DNA from 2 places in the Citrobacter sp. ANG330 genome. Region 2 is predicted to be linked to the other one. Evidence: predicted binding sites of a transcription regulator. Region 2 holds the regulator's gene; the other holds the start of a gene.

Region 1 (8,337 bases), on a different contig from region 2:
ATTGCCTGTGACATCGCGACAAAATCTGGCGCGGTCGAGATTGGCTTTCTTGACCGCTTCACCGGTGCGGTGGTGTTGACCGGCGACGTCTCGGCGGTGGAATACGCCCTGAAACAGGTCACACGCACGCTTGGCGAAATGATGCGTTTTACAACCTGTTCCATCACGCGGACGTAATGTGATGCAACGCATGATGTTAATTGGCCCCAGCCAGTGCGGCAAGACCTCGCTGACCCAGTGTCTGCGCGGCGAGGCTCTCGATTATCAGAAAACACAGGCAATCGTCTGGTCTGCCGAAACCATCGACACGCCGGGCGAATATCTGGAAAACCGCTGCCTGTACAGCGCACTGCTGGCAAGCGCCTGCGAGGCGGATGTCATTGCACTGGTGCTCAATAGCGATGCGCAGTGGTCACCTTTCTCCCCCGGTTTTACAGCACCAATGAACAGACCGGCGTTCGGCGTTGTGACCAAATCAGATTTAGCGGACCCGCAGAAAATTGCGCAGGTCAGCGGTTGGCTGGAACAGGCTGGCGCACAACGTGTGTTCGTAACCAGCGCCGTCAACGCGTCCGGACTCGATGAACTGTTTGCCTTTCTGAATAAAAAGGAACCTTCATGTCTCACAAAATAATGGCGATCAACGCGGGCAGCTCGTCCCTTAAATTTCAGTTACTCGACATGCCTCAGGGCGATTTGCTGTGCCAGGGGCTGATTGAACGCATCGGCCTGCCGGATGCCGGGATCACCCTGAAAGCGCAGGATCAAAAATGGCAGCAAACCACGCCGGTTGCCGATCACCGCGAGGCGGTGACCCTGCTTCTCGAAATGCTGATCAGCCACGGTATTATCACCAGCCTGCAGGATATCGAGGGTGTCGGCCATCGTGTGGCGCATGGCGGGGAAGCATTTAAAGATTCTGTACGCGTGACCGATGAATCGCTGGCGGAAATTGAGCGTCTTGCCGAACTGGCGCCCTTGCATAACCCGGTAAACCTGCTCGGCATCAACGTGTTTCGCCAGATGCTACCCGATGTGCCCTCGGTTGCCGTGTTCGATACCGCGTTTCATCAAACGCTGGAAGAACCTGCCTATATCTATCCACTTCCGTGGCGGTATTACGCTGAGTTTGGTATCCGCCGCTATGGTTTTCACGGCACCAGCCATAAGTACGTCAGCGCGACGCTCGCCGAAAAGCTTGGCGTACCGCTCAGCGCATTGCGGGTGGTGTGTTGCCATCTGGGCAACGGCAGCAGTATTTGCGCAATTAAAGGCGGCAAGTCGGTTAATACCTCAATGGGCTTCACCCCGCAGTCTGGCGTGATGATGGGTACCCGCAGCGGGGATATCGACCCGTCCATATTGCCGTGGGTTGCTCAGCGTGAAGGCAAAACACCGCAGCAACTCAACCATCTGCTGAACAATGAATCCGGGCTGCTTGGCGTTTCAGGCGTCTCGCATGATTATCGTGACGTTGAGCAGGCCGCCGACAACGGAAATCCTCGCGCAACGCTCGCTCTGTCGCTGTTTGCGGAGCGTATACGCGCCACGATTGGCAGCTATATCATGCAGATGGGGGGGCTGGATGCGCTGGTGTTTACCGGGGGAATCGGAGAAAACTCGGCCCGCGCCAGAGCGGCTATCTGCCAGAATCTGCACTTCCTCGGGCTTATCGTAGACGAAGAGAAAAACCAACGGAATGCAACTTTTATTCAGGCGGAAAACGCACTCGTTAAAGTAGCGGTGATCAATACCAACGAAGAGTTGATGATAGCCCAGGACGTGATGCGGATTGCTCTCGCAGAATCAGAAACTTTAGCCGTGTCGGCCTGAGTTCGCACCGCGCAAATTGCGGCAAATCATGGTAATAGCGCAATCGCCATGACACTATGCGCCCAGGATTGCTGAGCAGAAAGGTGATAACGTGGCTGTTGCGCAGTGCCCCGCATCGTGCGGAGAACTTATTCAGGGCTGGATTATGGGCAGCGAGAAACTGGTCTCCTGCCCGGTTGACTGGTACAGCACCGTTGAGGTCAGTACCGGTTCCCCTTTAGCCGATGAGCGCCCTCTTTCACGGGCGATGGTTAACCAACTTCTTGCACACTGGGACTACCCCGCTCACCTGAGCCAGGATATCCGTGTTTCGATCCATTCAACCATTCCTATTGCCAAAGGCATGGCCAGCAGTACAGCGGATATCGCCGCGACCGCCGTCGCCACCGCGCATCATCTGGGCCATGAACTGGATGAAACTACGCTCGCGCAGCTTTGCGTCTCGCTGGAACCCACTGACAGCACCGTTTTTCAGCAACTGACGCTGTTTGACCACAACGACGCGTCAACGCAAATTCCCTGTCATTCTCAACCAGCGCTTGATCTCCTCGTGCTGGAAAGCCCGCAAACCTTACGCACCGCAGATTATCACCGCATTCCCCGGCAAGCCGGTTTGCAGGCTGGCGCGCCTGCGCTGAAGCGAGCATGGGAAAAAGTGCAGGAAGCCTGTGCGCAGCAGAATCCTTATCGGATGGGAGAAGCCGCGACGCTGAGCGCCATCGCCAGCCAGATGCTGTTGCCGAAACCGGATTTCGACGCGCTATTGTCGCTGGTTGAAGAGTGTGATTTATACGGCGTGAACGTGGCGCACAGCGGCAGCGTCGTCGGACTGATGCTCGACAGGCAGCGACACGATGTGGAGTACGTTAAGTGGCTACTGACGAGAAACCAACTGACCGAACACTGGCCGGAACAGCACTTATTGCGGATGGTCAGCGGTGGCGTACAACCTCAGTGAGGATCGCATAACGGATCCTCACTGCGGGCAAAACGTTACTCTGCTTTCGCGTCGCCGTTTTTCATTTCGCCCATCGCTTTCAGCTTTTTGGAGATGTCGCGACGTTCTTTGGAGATCTCCGCATTTTTGATGATGTAGTCATCCACGCGATCTTCATAGTCGCTTTTCATGCTGGCGATGATGCCCTGAATAGCTTCAACGCTCATGCCCGGCTTAATATAATCGCTCAGGTTGTCCAGCAGCAGAACACGTTTCTGGTTATCACGGATCTTTTTCTCAACGTCCTGGATTTCACGCTGCAGTTTGTTTTTACGACGGAACAGACGGACAAATTCCAGCACGTCCTGGAAAGATGGCTTGGTAGTTTCCATTTTTACACCCCTAATAATGTGAGAGTCGGATTCGTTTAAACGATAGGGCTAACATTACTTTTCGTAGCCACAAATGACAATGGCTTCATTCTTATCGCCATCATACCCTTATTCCTTGCTGAATCGAAGCAACCCCGTCGTATTCTCCTTATCCGCTTTTTATTTGCGCAGTGCGCGGCAGATAAGATGCGACAGCAGCTCCAGTTGACGGGCGGTTTCCAGGCTTAGCCAGACATAGCCATGAATCGGCGTTTCAGCCACATTGTGCTCATCGTGCTGACGGATCAGCGTGCGCAGCTCGTTAACGGTCTCGTTCAGTTTTTCGCTGTTCGCGAGAATCGGCTGCGGATTACCTTCAAACAGCGCATGGGCAATCGTCAGGAGCGCCTGCTGGGTTATTTGCTGTGTTTCCCGCAGCGTATGGGCGTTGAGCATGACGAAATGGCTTTCACGGGTCGCCCACAGCGCATTGATCTGCAATTCGAGCATGCAGACCAGATTGCGATTGATGGTCTGAATGGCTTCGAAAATGGATTTTTGGATACGTGTCTCTTTGCTCGCCGGCGTAATAAGGCCACGCATTTTCACCACGTCGCTCAGCAACTGTTGCAGATGTTTTTCCAGACGCGGGCGTTCGAGTAAATTGGGCGATAGCGCAGCCTGATACACCCGGTTATAGGCCGTCACGCAGTGTGCCAGTTGGATGCGCCAGTGAATGAAGGCGCGCTGCGGCCAGATGCCGGTGAACAGCATCGCGAGGAGCGAACCCAGAATGACATCGCCACCGCGCCAGAGTGCGGTCTCCATATCGCCAGCGGGCGCGCCCACCACAACGGCCAGCGTGATGCCAATCAAGAGCGCCTGATACGGTTTTTTCCCTAACGCGAGCCATCCGCACAGAAACATGGCCACCGCACACCAGAGCAGCATCAGCGGCAATGAGAATAGCTCAAGACGCAGCGCCACCAGACCCAGAACAGACCCGAGGATCGTACCGCCAATCCGCTCATACGCACGGGGAACCACGTTCCCCCAGAACGAAATGGGCCCCATGATCACCACCAGAGTAATCAAGGGCCATGTCCCTTCCGGAATGTCAAACAGGCGAACAAGTAAAAAGGTCAGGATGAACGCCAGCGCGATGCGAATACCATGCACAACGCGGTAATGGCGATACAGGCGGATCTCAAATGGACTCAGTGACTTGTCGGCACGCACTTATGCACTCCGTCAGGCAAAGACAAAAGCAGATTGTACCTGTTTTTCCGCACAGAAGATCACTGTGGCGGACAGGCCATCTCGCTAAGCGTAGTCGCTCATCGCCGGTCCGCCTGGTTTTATGCTTACTTCATGGCAGGTTGCACTGCAATATACATCTCGATATCCCAGTAACCGTCCTCGCAACCGTTATTCAGATAGACTTCAAAGCAGGGTTTGCACGCCATTTCATATGACTTGTCCTGCATCAGGCTATTGAAAAACAGATTCCACGGCGTCGCAAAATCATTATTGTCGACGCGCGCAACCGCCGTCGCATATTGACCGCCTTCGATTTCGCTGAGCGTCACGCCTTCGCTGTTTTCCGGTATGACAAAATCAGCGGGCACAGAAACGACCGTACTACAGCGCAATTTTTCGGCGGGCACTTCATCCGGATTGTCGAAGTAAACGGCGATCCACTCCTGCGCCACAACCTGTTTGCCATCCACCCACATCATCAGCTGATCGAAGCCTTGTTTCACCGTTTGCTCCCACGGGCCCACCAGGTGGAAACCTGCAACGGTGCGCTTCTCTGCGTTTCTGATCTCGTAGTTCATGTTGCCTCCATTGTTACACTGTATTTATATACAGTGTAACTACGCCCAAATAAAAGCCACAAGAAATTTGTGATTATTATGTGAGCAGAGCCGAATTCCTGCCAGTCTCCTGCCAGAAATCGTCAGGCTTTATGATGAAAATAATCACTCAGACGGGAGAAAACGCCGCCCTTACCCACCGCCTCCAGCGTCACCAGAGGCCAGTGGGCGACCAGTTTGTCGCGGTCGTAGAGTTCAATTTCCCCGACCCGTTGATGCGCGGCAAGTGGGGCTTCCAGTTCCTTCTTATCCAGAATGTACTTCGCTTTGATGTTCGGCAGTTCCGCCTTCGGCAGGGCCATCCAGAAATCGTGTTCCGTACCCAACGCGATGTTCTCTTTATCGCCGTACCAGATGCGCTCCATCCCAACCTGTTTTCCGCTGCGCAGGATTTGCACCGTGTCGAAATGTTGTTGTCCCCAGCGCAGCAGTTTGCGTGCCTGATCCTCGCGCCCTTTTGGGCTATTCGCCCCCATCACCACGGCAATCAGCCGGCGCTGACCGTCCACCGCAGAAGCAATCAAATTGAACCCCGCGCCTGAGGTGTGCCCGGTTTTCAGCCCATCCACGTTCAGGGTTTTGTCCCACAGCAGTCCGTTACGGTTTTGCTGGGTAATGCCGTTCCAGGTGAGGCTTTTCTCACTGTACATGTGATAAAACGCCGGCTCACCGTGAATGATCGCCCGCGACAATACCGCCAGATCGTAAGCTGAACTGTGCTGGCCGGGTGCATCCAGACCGTGAACCGTTTCAAAATGGGTATCCTGCAGATTGAGCTTCTTCACGTAATTATTCATCATCGCGACAAACTGCGGCTGCCCACCGGCGATGTAATCCGCCAGCGCTACGCAGGCGTCGTTACCGGAATCAACAATCAGCCCACGGCTTAAATCGCGCACGGAAACCCGATCGCCTTCCTTCAGGAACATCAGCGAAGAGCCAACAAAAACCGGATTATCCTTTGCCCACGCGTCGCGCCCCACCGTCACGATGTCATCGGGTGTGATGCGATGGCTGTCAATGGCGCGATCGACCACGTAACCGGTCATCAGCTTGGTCAGGCTGGCAGGATTGCGCTGCTGATGCTCATTACCCGCCGTGAGAATTTGCCCCGTAGTGTAATCCATTAGCACCCAGGAGCTGGCTTCGATGACCGGTGGTGGTGGCGCAAAGTCAGCCGTACCGGCAGCAAGGGCAGAAGAGAGATGCATCGCGAGTAAAGAAGCGGCAATAAACAGACGGGGTTTCAACAGCATGTCCTCAGGTATACAAAAGAGCCGTCCTTTTTACGGAATTCTTGATAAACGAACAGGGATTAATTGCAAGGAAATGTGACTTACAGCACGTTATCTCCTGTCTGATTGATCCACCGCAACTTATCCTCACTCACTTTCTTTGTTTCTTCTCTGCGGGTCTGGCTGATTACCTCGCCGAACTTTGCTACTCTGTGCTGTCGAGGCAGCGCGTAACCAGAAGTCACGGAACCCACTTATTTATGAATGACGGCAAGCAGCAACCCACCTTTCTCTTTCACGATTACGAAACCTTTGGCACGCATCCGGCGCTCGACAGGCCTGCGCAATTTGCCGCCCTGCGGACCGACAGCGAGTTCAACGTCATCGGCGAGCCTGAGGTCTTTTACTGCAAACCGGCGGACGACTATTTGCCCCAGCCAGGCGCGGTGATGGTCACCGGGATAACCCCCCAGGAAGCGCGTGAGAAAGGCGAGAATGAAGCTGCGTTTGCTGCGCGGATCCACGCGCTGTTTACCGTGCCCAACACCTGCATCATCGGTTACAACAACGTACGTTTCGACGACGAAGTCACTCGTAACGTACTGTATCGCAACTTCTACGATCCTTATGCCTGGAGCTGGCAGCATGATAATTCGCGCTGGGATCTGCTCGATGTGATGCGTGCCTGCTACGCCCTTCGCCCGGAAGGCATCAACTGGCCGGAAAATGACGAGGGTCTTCCCAGTTTTCGCCTGGAGCATCTGACGAAAGCGAACGGTATCGAACACAGCAATGCGCACGATGCGATGGCGGATGTGTACGCCACCATTGCGATGGCACAACGGGTGAAGGCACAGCAGCCGCGTCTGTTTGAGTATCTCTATACACACCGTAGCAAACACAAGCTGGCCGCGTTGATTGATGTGCCGCAAATGAAGCCGCTGGTGCATGTCTCCGGCATGTTTGGCGCATGGCGCGGCAACACCAGTTGGGTTGCGCCGCTGGCGTGGCATCCGGATAACCGTAACGCGGTGATTATGGTGGATTTAGCCGGGGATATTTCGCCGCTGCTGGAACTGGACAGCGACACCCTGCGTGAACGTCTGTACACCGCCAAAGCCGATCTGGGCGATAACGCCGCCGTGCCGCTGAAGCTGGTACATATCAACAAATGCCCGGTGCTGGCACAGGCGAACACGCTGCGCCCGCAAGATGCCGATCGTCTGGGGATTAATCGCCAGCACTGTCTCGATAATCTGAAAGTTCTGCGTGAAAATCCGCAGGTGCGTGACAAAGTGGTCGCCATCTTTGCCGAAGCCGAACCATTCACGCCGTCCGACAACGTTGATGCCCAACTTTATAACGGCTTCTTTAGCGATGCTGACCGTGCGGCAATGAAGATAGTGCTGGAAACCGATCCGCAAAACCTGCCGGCGCTGGATATTACCTTTGTCGATCCACGTATTGAGAAACTGCTGTTCAACTACCGGGCGCGTAATTACCCCGGCACGCTGGATGAAGCAGAGCAACAGCGCTGGCTGGAACATCGCCGCCAGGTCTTTACGCCGGAATATTTACAGCGCTACGCCGACGAGTTGCAGATGTTGTATCAGGAATATGCGGATGATAAAGAGAAGCAGACGCTGCTGAAGGCGCTGTGGCAGTACGCGGAAGAGATCGTCTGAGATTCGCCCTCCGCGCCACGGCGGAGGGCCTGTTATCACGCTTTCTGAACGGTGATGCTCCAGGCGGCATCGCCAACCTGCTGATAATCCGTAATCGCATGCCCTTCTTCCGCCGCCCACTGAGGGATCGCTTCGGTCGCCTGGGTGCAGTCAAACTCAATCACCAGTTCGTCACCGCTCGCCATTTCAGCCAGCGCGGCTTTTGCTTCAATCAGTGGAAACGGGCAAACCTGCGTGACCACGTCCAGTTTTTTAATCGCCATCATTAATCCTTACGCTTAATTTGCCGCAGCGGTTGCCAGACGGGCTTTACGCTGCGGTCGAACAAACACAATCCACGACGCGGTCCAGACGCCGAGGATCATAAATACCAGGCCAATCCAGCCCTGCCAGGTCATC
Region 2 (8,337 bases):
TATGCCGATCGCAAATTCGACGGGCATGTTAAACGCACGGCGAACCGCCCGTTGCCCAGCGGCGCGGTGACGGAAAAAGAGGCCCGGACACTGTTTGTGGTGCTGGTACTGCTCGCTTTTCTGCTGGTATTAACGCTCAACACCATGACCATATTGCTGTCGGTTGCAGCACTGGCTCTGGCGTGGGTCTATCCGTTTATGAAGCGTTACACCCACCTGCCGCAGGTGGTGCTGGGGGCGGCGTTTGGCTGGTCAATCCCGATGGCCTTTGCGGCGGTGAGTGAGTCGGTGCCGTTGAGCTGCTGGCTGATGTTCCTGGCAAACATTCTGTGGGCGGTGGCCTACGATACCCAATACGCGATGGTTGACCGCGATGACGATCTGAAAATCGGCATTAAATCGACCGCCATTCTGTTTGGCGAACATGACAAGCTGATCATCGGTATTTTACAGGTGGGCGTGATGGCGCTGATGGCGCTGATCGGCTGGCTGAATGGTCTGGGGCTGGGTTATTACTGGTCTGTGCTGGTCGCTGGCGCGCTGTTTGTTTATCAACAGAAACTGATTGCCAACCGCGAGCGCGAAGCCTGCTTTAAAGCGTTTATGAATAATAACTACGTCGGGCTGGTGTTGTTTATCGGTCTGGCGATGAGTTACTGGCATTTATAAAGCATCTTGCCCGATGGCGCTGCGCTTACCAAACTGTAGGCCGGATCAGGCGGAACGCCGCCATCCGGCAATCTGACATAAAAAAGCCGGTCATCTTGACCGGCTTTTCTCTGCATTACTCGCTCTGCGTTGCGCTCTCGATGGTGAGGCGTACATCCGACGTGATCAGTTCCGCCAGCATCTGATACACCTTCATCGTTTCGCCCGGCTCCGCATTGCCGGTATCGCTGATGTAACCCTCGTCACGCAGGGTCAGCACCAGTGAGCTGAACACCGCCTTGTCGAAGAATTCCGGTGCGTTAATGCCGTGCAACACGGACAGACGCTGCGCCACGGTGCGGCTCTCTTTCTCCAGCGTCCCGCGGTTAATCGACGGGTTGGCGCTCAGCAGCCAGAAGGTGATGGCATAACGCTGCAGTGTTTCGCGCGCCCCTGCGGCCAGCAGTTGCAGCGTACGGGAATGAGCCGGGTTGATATGCAGTTCTGCATCCTGAACCGTTATCAGCCCCTGACGCTGCATCTCTGCTGCCAGGGCATCAATCACGCCAGCCAGTTCATCGCGCTCCCAGCGCAGGAATAGCTCGGCTTTCAGCATCGGATACAGCACGTCAACGTGTTCCAGTAACGCTTCGCGGGAAATATGACGATGCTGGGTGACGATCGCCGCCATCAGTGACGGCAGCACCAGCATATGCGCGATGTTATTGCGATAGTAGGTCATCAGAACCGCCTGCTCGCGCGGCAGAATGATGATATCGCCAATGGTATCCTTCTCGACTTCAAACTTGTTCATTTGTAGCGCATGATCGATAAGATCGCTGGCGCTGACAGATGGGACCGTGGAGTCGGTGGAATACGGCACATTGCGCATCAGATCCAAATAGCAGTTGAGTTGTTCCGTCAACTGCTCGCGGGTCAGCGAACGCTGGCGAGAGGCTAACAGCGCGGTGCAACACAGGTTCATGGCGTTCGCCGCACCCGCGTTGTTAATACGCACCATCAGCTCTGCTGCAATCCCGTTTACCGTTGGCGTCAGCCAGGCCGGACGTATTGCTTCGATAGGATCGATTGACTCGCGCCACTCCGGCACGTGGTGATTCAGGTACGTCATCAGCGGCATCGGCTCGCCAAAGTTAACGTAGCCCTGGCCGAGATTACGCAGCTTGCTCAGGCCACGCAGCATCTGCGGCAGGCTTTCTTTCTCTTTAGTCGCGCCGCGCAGCTCTTTGGCATAGGTTCCCACTTCCATCACGTGTTCGTAACCGATGTAAATCGGCACCAGGGTGATCGGACGGGTGCCGCCGCGCAACATCGCCTGAATGGTCATCGACAGCGTGCCGGTTTTCGGATCCAGCAGACGACCGGTACGGGAACGCCCGCCTTCGACAAAGTATTCAACCGAGTAGCCACGACTGAACAGTTCGCCCAGATACTCACGGAAAACCGTGGAATAGAGCTTATTGCCCTTAAAGGTACGACGAATAAAGAAGGCGCCCAGGCGGCGGAAGATCGGACCTGCCGGCCAGAAGTTCAGGTTGATACCTGCAGCGATGTGCGGCGGCACCAGCCCCTGGTGGTATAACACGTACGAAAGCAGCAGATAGTCCATATGGCTGCGGTGGCAGGGCACATAGACAATTTCGTGCCCGTCGTGCGCCAGTTGCCGGACGCGCTCCGCGTTGTGAACGTTAATCCCCTGATACAGCCGGTTCCAGGTGAAGCCCAGAATACGGTCGGTCAGGCGAATCATCTCGTAAGAGAAGTTGGCGGCGATCTCTTCCATCAGCGCAATCGCGTTTTGCTGCGCCTTTTCATGGGAGATTTTTTTGCTGCGCGCTTCATCTTCTACCGCACGGGCAATTGCTTTGGACGCCAGCAGCTTGTTGAAGAGATCCTGACGCGCAGGCAGGCGCGGCCCCACAGCGGCCAGGCGCTGACGGGCGAAGTGCATACGCGCCACGCGCGCCAGTTTCTGCGCGATGGTTTTATCCGTGCCGTGCTCATCGGCCATTCGGCGCAGAGAGACGGAAGGCGAGAAGCGGACAAAGCTGTCGCGGCCAAGCCAGGAGACGGCAAAGAACTTCTGTATGCCGTTAAGCATGCGCAGCGGCGGGTTCACTTCACCTTTTTCACGGCCCGGAGAGCGTCCAAACATCACCGATACCGGCACCATTTGCACATCCAGATCCGGGTTGCTGCGGTGCAGGTCGAGATAGTTATGGAACAGCTTGATGGACTCTTCTTTCGGCGTGTAATAAGTGAAGACACGCGGACCGCCGTGAATGAACACATAGCGCGGCAACTGTGTGCCATCGATCTCCAGCGGCTCTAACGGGTCGGGGAGATCGTGCGCCAGACATTGCGCTCGCAGGGTCAGCAAGTCCGCTTTGGAGTTGTACGGTAAAACGTACATAATTGGACGAGAGGTATCGAGTCCCAATTCCGGGGCAGGATCTGCCGGAATAGACTTACTTTTTACCAGTACGCTTAATGGTAAATTCAGGATTTTGTAGTAAATTCGTGGCCAGCCGGACATAAACGATGTAAAGCCTCTGGTTAATAATGCAATTGCGATGCAAGGATATCAGAAAGTCATGTGAATTTCTGGTGTATCCCGTCATACTTCGCGCCGCGTTGCCGTTACTCGAATCACATGAGTTAACAAGACAATGTCATTGACGCCAATAATGTAAAAAGGTTCTTTTAATGGCTAATAATACCACTGGATTCACCCGAATTATCAAAGCGGCAGGCTATTCCTGGAAAGGTTTTCGCGCCGCGTGGATTAACGAGGCGGCGTTCCGTCAGGAAAGCATAGCGGTGTTGTTGGCCGTGGCGGTCGCCTGCTGGCTGGATGTGGATGCCATTACGCGCGTACTGCTGATAGGCTCCGTCATGCTGGTCATGATTGTTGAAATTCTCAACAGCGCCATTGAGGCCGTGGTGGACCGTATCGGCTCTGATTATCACGAGCTCTCTGGTCGCGCTAAAGATATGGGATCGGCTGCGGTGCTGCTCTCAATCATTGTGGCGTTGATCACCTGGGGTCTCCTGCTGTGGTCACATTTTCGCTAAGGTTTTTCGACCCTGATTCCATAACCGGTTAAATCTGCTGTTGAATGTGCAGTTTGTGGTTCCAAAATCACCTTTAGCTGTATATACTCACAGCATAACTGTATATACACCCAGGGGGCGGAATGAAAGCGTTAACGGCCAGGCAACAAGAGGTGTTTGATCTCATTCGGGATCACATCAGCCAGACAGGTATGCCACCGACGCGTGCGGAGATCGCGCAGCGTTTGGGGTTCCGTTCCCCAAACGCGGCTGAAGAACACCTGAAAGCGCTGGCGCGTAAAGGTGCGATTGAAATCGTCTCTGGCGCTTCACGCGGCATTCGACTGTTGCAGGAAGAAGAAGAGGGCTTACCGCTCATCGGTCGCGTAGCGGCGGGTGAACCGCTGCTGGCACAGCAGCACATCGAAGGCCATTATCAGGTTGATCCGTCGCTGTTTAAGCCGAATGCCGATTTCCTGCTGCGCGTCAGCGGAATGTCGATGAAAGACATCGGCATTATGGATGGCGATTTGCTGGCGGTACACAAAACCCAGGACGTGCGTAACGGCCAGGTGGTGGTGGCGCGTATCGATGACGAAGTGACGGTCAAGCGCCTGAAAAAACAGGGCAATAAAGTAGAACTGCTGCCCGAAAACAGCGAATTTAAACCGATCCTGGTTGACCTTCGCGAACAGAATTTTACCATCGAAGGATTGGCCGTTGGCGTCATCCGTAATGGTGAATGGCTGTAGTATTTCTGTAGGCCGGATAAGGCGTTTACGCCGTTATCCGGCACTCTCACCACTCTCGTTATGACCTCTTCTCAGGCTCGTCTCCATGCCGTTTTTTGCTTCTGCTGACAAAGCACTCTGGCGCCTCGCCTTACCCATGATTTTCTCCAATATTACGGTTCCGTTGCTGGGACTGGTGGATACGGCGGTCATTGGACATCTGGACAGCCCCGTCTATCTCGGCGGTGTGGCAGTAGGCGCAACCGCAACCAGTTTTCTGTTCATGCTGTTGCTCTTTTTACGCATGAGCACTACCGGACTGACGGCGCAGGCGTTCGGTGCGAAGGATCCTCAGGCGCTGGCGCGTGCGCTGGTACAACCGCTGATTCTGGCGCTGGGCGCGGGAGCCTTGATTGCACTGTTTCGCACGCCGATTATTGACCTGGCGCTGCACATTGTCGGCGGTAGTGAAGCGGTGCTGGAGCAGGCCCGGCGGTTTCTGGCGATTCGCTGGCTGAGCGCTCCAGCCTCGCTGGCGAATCTGGTCCTGCTCGGCTGGTTACTGGGCGTACAGTATGCGCGTGCGCCGGTGATCCTGCTGGTTGTTGGCAATATCCTGAACATTGTGCTCGATCTCTGGCTGGTGATGGGGCTGCACATGAACGTGCAAGGGGCCGCACTGGCAACGGTGATCGCAGAATATGCGACGTTGCTGATCGGTCTGTTGATGGTACGTAAGGTGCTGCGTCTGCGCGGTGTTTCATTTTCCATGCTCAAACAGGCCTGGCGCGGGAATATTCGCCGGCTTCTGGCGCTCAATCGCGACATCATGCTGCGTTCGTTGCTTCTGCAACTCTGCTTTGGCGCTATCACTGTACTTGGCGCAAGGCTTGGCAGCGATATCATCGCCGTCAACGCCGTGCTCATGACGTTGCTGACGTTTACGGCTTATGCATTGGATGGCTTTGCCTACGCCGTGGAAGCGCATTCCGGCCAGGCTTATGGCGCTCGCGACGGCAGTCAGTTACTGGAAGTCTGGCGGGCGGCGTGCCGCCAGTCCGGCATTGTGGCGCTCCTGTTTTCACTGGTCTATCTGCTGGCGGGCGAACAGATTGTCGCGTTGCTCACCTCACTGCCGCAAATCCAGCAACTGGCCGATCGCTATCTGCTCTGGCAGGTGATTTTGCCTCTGGTCGGCGTCTGGTGCTATCTGCTGGATGGCATGTTTATCGGTGCCACGCGGGCGGCTGAAATGCGCAACAGCATGGCGGTAGCTGCTGCCGGATTTGCGCTGACGCTATTGGCGTTACCCGCGCTGGGGAATCATGGTTTGTGGCTGGCGCTGGCGGTATTTCTGGCGCTGCGTGGCCTCTCTTTAGCCTTCATCTGGCGGCGCCACTGGCGAAACGGCACCTGGTTTTCGGCAGCGTAACGGTTAAAAATTCTGAATAGTGAATCGAACCCAGAATCCCTGACTACACTTAATATCACGTCCAGCAGAAAACGTAACGACGTTGGATGATACAGACTCGCTATTCACAACCTAATGAAGAGGACTTTATGATGAATAAAGACGAAGCCGGTGGTAACTGGAAGCAACTCAAAGGTAAAGTGAAAGAGCAATGGGGCAAACTGACCGACGATGATATGACGGTCATTGAAGGTAAACGTGACCAACTGGTAGGTAAAATCCAGGAACGTTACGGCTACGCAAAAGATCAGGCGGAAAAAGAGGTCGGTGACTGGGAAACCCGTAACGACTACCGCTGGTAAATCGACTCCTGCCCGAAAAGTACAAGGATGTACTCCCCACTGTTTGCTTTAATGCTTTGAGCGGCAGCGTTTGCCGCTCAGATTGTTAGCGCGGTTTCTTTTTCACCTGAATGGTATGATCGTGCTGACACTCGTCAGGGTGACGACAAGCCTCAACTTCCACGCACGCTGAACATAATCCATGTGCTTCAATCACATTGTGGCGCAGGGCAAATCCCATCTTCGCCGCCAGCGTATGCATAATGTCTTCCACGCCTTCCGCACACTCTTCCTTCACTGCACCGCAGCGGTCGCAGATAAACATCGCAGAAGTATGGGTTGGCTGATCGAACAGATAGCACAAAACATAGCTGTTGGTGGATTCGACCTTATGTACAAACCCTTGTTCAAGCAGGAAATCCAGTGCGCGATAGACCGTTGGCGGCTTGGCCTGCGGTTCTGATTCACGCAGTAAATCCAGCAGATCGTAAGCGCTAATCGCCCCTTCTTGCAGGCTCATCAGACGCAACACTTCGAGGCGCTGTGGGGTCAGGCGCACATTGCGTTGCGCGCACAGTTTTTCAGCTTGCGCCAGCAACTCTTGCGTTGTGGTCTTTTCCATCAGGCACCTCGGATTGTGTGGGATAAGAAAACCCTCACTTTATCATGTTATGGGAGAAACGCCGAGTTCCTCCCCGGCACGATAAATCGCCTGCTAATCTTTCCCTGTTTCGCATTCTCTTCTATACATATTGATGGCTGTCACATAACAAAAGCGTTCCAGCAAGTTCTGCATGGAGCGAATAGCGTCATCTTTATCCATTTTATCACAGCAATAGTCCTACTCAGCCGCGCTGATACTGGCTGAGGCATTATTTCACCTGCAAATAAAATAGGCTTACTGTGAATAAAAATTTTAATTTTTCGGTGGTGGCAATTGCGGTCTCGTTCCTGGTTTCACACCAGGCGAACGCGGCGAATACCTGGGCGGAAGCGCGTAACGATGCGATGGGCGGAACGGGCGTGGCGTCGGCAAATTATGGCAGCGGGGTCCTCATTAACCCGGCGTTGCTGGCGAAAGCGAAGCCTGAAGACAGTGTTACCGTGATTCTTCCGGCGGTCGGTGCACAAATCACCGACAAAGATAATCTTCAGGATGAAATTGATGAGATCAGCGACAAAATCGATTACTACGATGATGTGGTTGATAATCTGACGCCGCAGGACGTTTTGCTCAATCCTCGCGGCGTGTTGAATCAGTTTCAGGGCGCGGCACGCGATCTTGCTGATGAACTCGAATACCTGAAAGGGAAAACGGCACGCGCCAGTGCAGGGGCGGGTCTGGCGGTGAGCATTCCCAATGAGACGCTTTCCCTGGCTTTCGTGGCGAAAGGCTACGCGCATGGACGGGTCAGTTCATCCATTGATCAGGGTGATATTGACTATCTGCGCCGGATTGAGGGCAGCGATACCTATGCGCTCGTTGAAGCAGGGAAGGCGGCGATTGAAGGCTCAGATGAGATAACCAAACACCTCAACTCCACGGCATCGGGACGCGCGGCAATTGTTTCAGATTATGGTATCGCCGTTGCCCGACAGTTTGCGTTCGGTGATGTGCCGGTGTCGATTGGCGTCACGCCAAAACTGCAAAAAACCTGGCTCTACAATTACACCACGTCTATCTATAACTACGACAGTAGTGACTGGAACAGCAGCCGTTATCGCAATGACGACACCGGTTTTAACGTCGACGCCGGGATTGCGGCAGATTTTGGTGAACACTGGACGGTGGGGATCAGCGGGCAGAACCTCATTTCACGCGATCTGGATACCAAATCGATCACTATCACCCACGGCATGACGGGTGAAACGCGAAACTACAAAGACACATACCAGATTCGCCCGCTGGTCACCGCCGGGGTGGCCTGGCAAAATGAGCTTGTCACGCTGAGCGCCGACGGGGATCTTACTGAAACCAAAGGCTTTAAGAGTGAAGACAACTCACAGTACGTGGGTGTCGGTGCCGAAGTTCGGCCAGTAAACTGGCTGGCAGTGCGTGCGGGTTATCGTGCTGACGTGAAAGATAACGACAGCAACGTCTTTACCGGCGGTATCGGGTTTGCCCCGTTCA

What was found. Region 2 encodes LexA, which represses DNA repair genes until DNA is damaged. Its sites were predicted from a motif close to TNCTGTATGTACATACAGNA; they were not measured.
Region 1: the regulator LexA is predicted to act here: its motif matches at 4,996-5,015, upstream of sbmC (DNA gyrase inhibitor SbmC).

What each region holds. Positions count from the first base shown of each region.
Region 1 covers NZ_JASJUI010000001.1:563,181-571,517, forward strand. Annotated here, with positions in the region: gene pduU (propanediol utilization microcompartment protein PduU) at 1-177, shown strand, start outside; gene pduV (propanediol utilization protein PduV) at 182-634, shown strand; gene QNN88_RS02930 (acetate/propionate family kinase) at 619-1,833, shown strand; gene QNN88_RS02935 (L-threonine kinase) at 1,925-2,791, shown strand; gene QNN88_RS02940 (DUF496 family protein) at 2,827-3,162, opposite strand; gene QNN88_RS02945 (FUSC family protein) at 3,322-4,380, opposite strand; gene sbmC (DNA gyrase inhibitor SbmC) at 4,506-4,979, opposite strand; gene dacD (serine-type D-Ala-D-Ala carboxypeptidase DacD) at 5,102-6,274, opposite strand; gene sbcB (exodeoxyribonuclease I) at 6,514-7,938, shown strand; gene tsuB (thiosulfate utilization sulfurtransferase TsuB/YeeD) at 7,974-8,201, opposite strand; gene tsuA (thiosulfate utilization transporter TsuA/YeeE) at 8,217-8,337, opposite strand, start outside.
Region 2 covers NZ_JASJUI010000009.1:55,880-64,216, forward strand. Annotated here, with positions in the region: gene ubiA (4-hydroxybenzoate octaprenyltransferase) at 1-669, shown strand, start outside; gene plsB (glycerol-3-phosphate 1-O-acyltransferase PlsB) at 785-3,205, opposite strand; gene QNN88_RS18050 (diacylglycerol kinase) at 3,376-3,744, shown strand; gene lexA (transcriptional repressor LexA) at 3,867-4,475, shown strand; gene dinF (MATE family efflux transporter DinF) at 4,561-5,886, shown strand; gene QNN88_RS18065 (CsbD family protein) at 6,018-6,227, shown strand; gene zur (zinc uptake transcriptional repressor Zur) at 6,313-6,828, opposite strand; gene QNN88_RS18075 (conjugal transfer protein TraF) at 7,110-8,337, shown strand, end outside.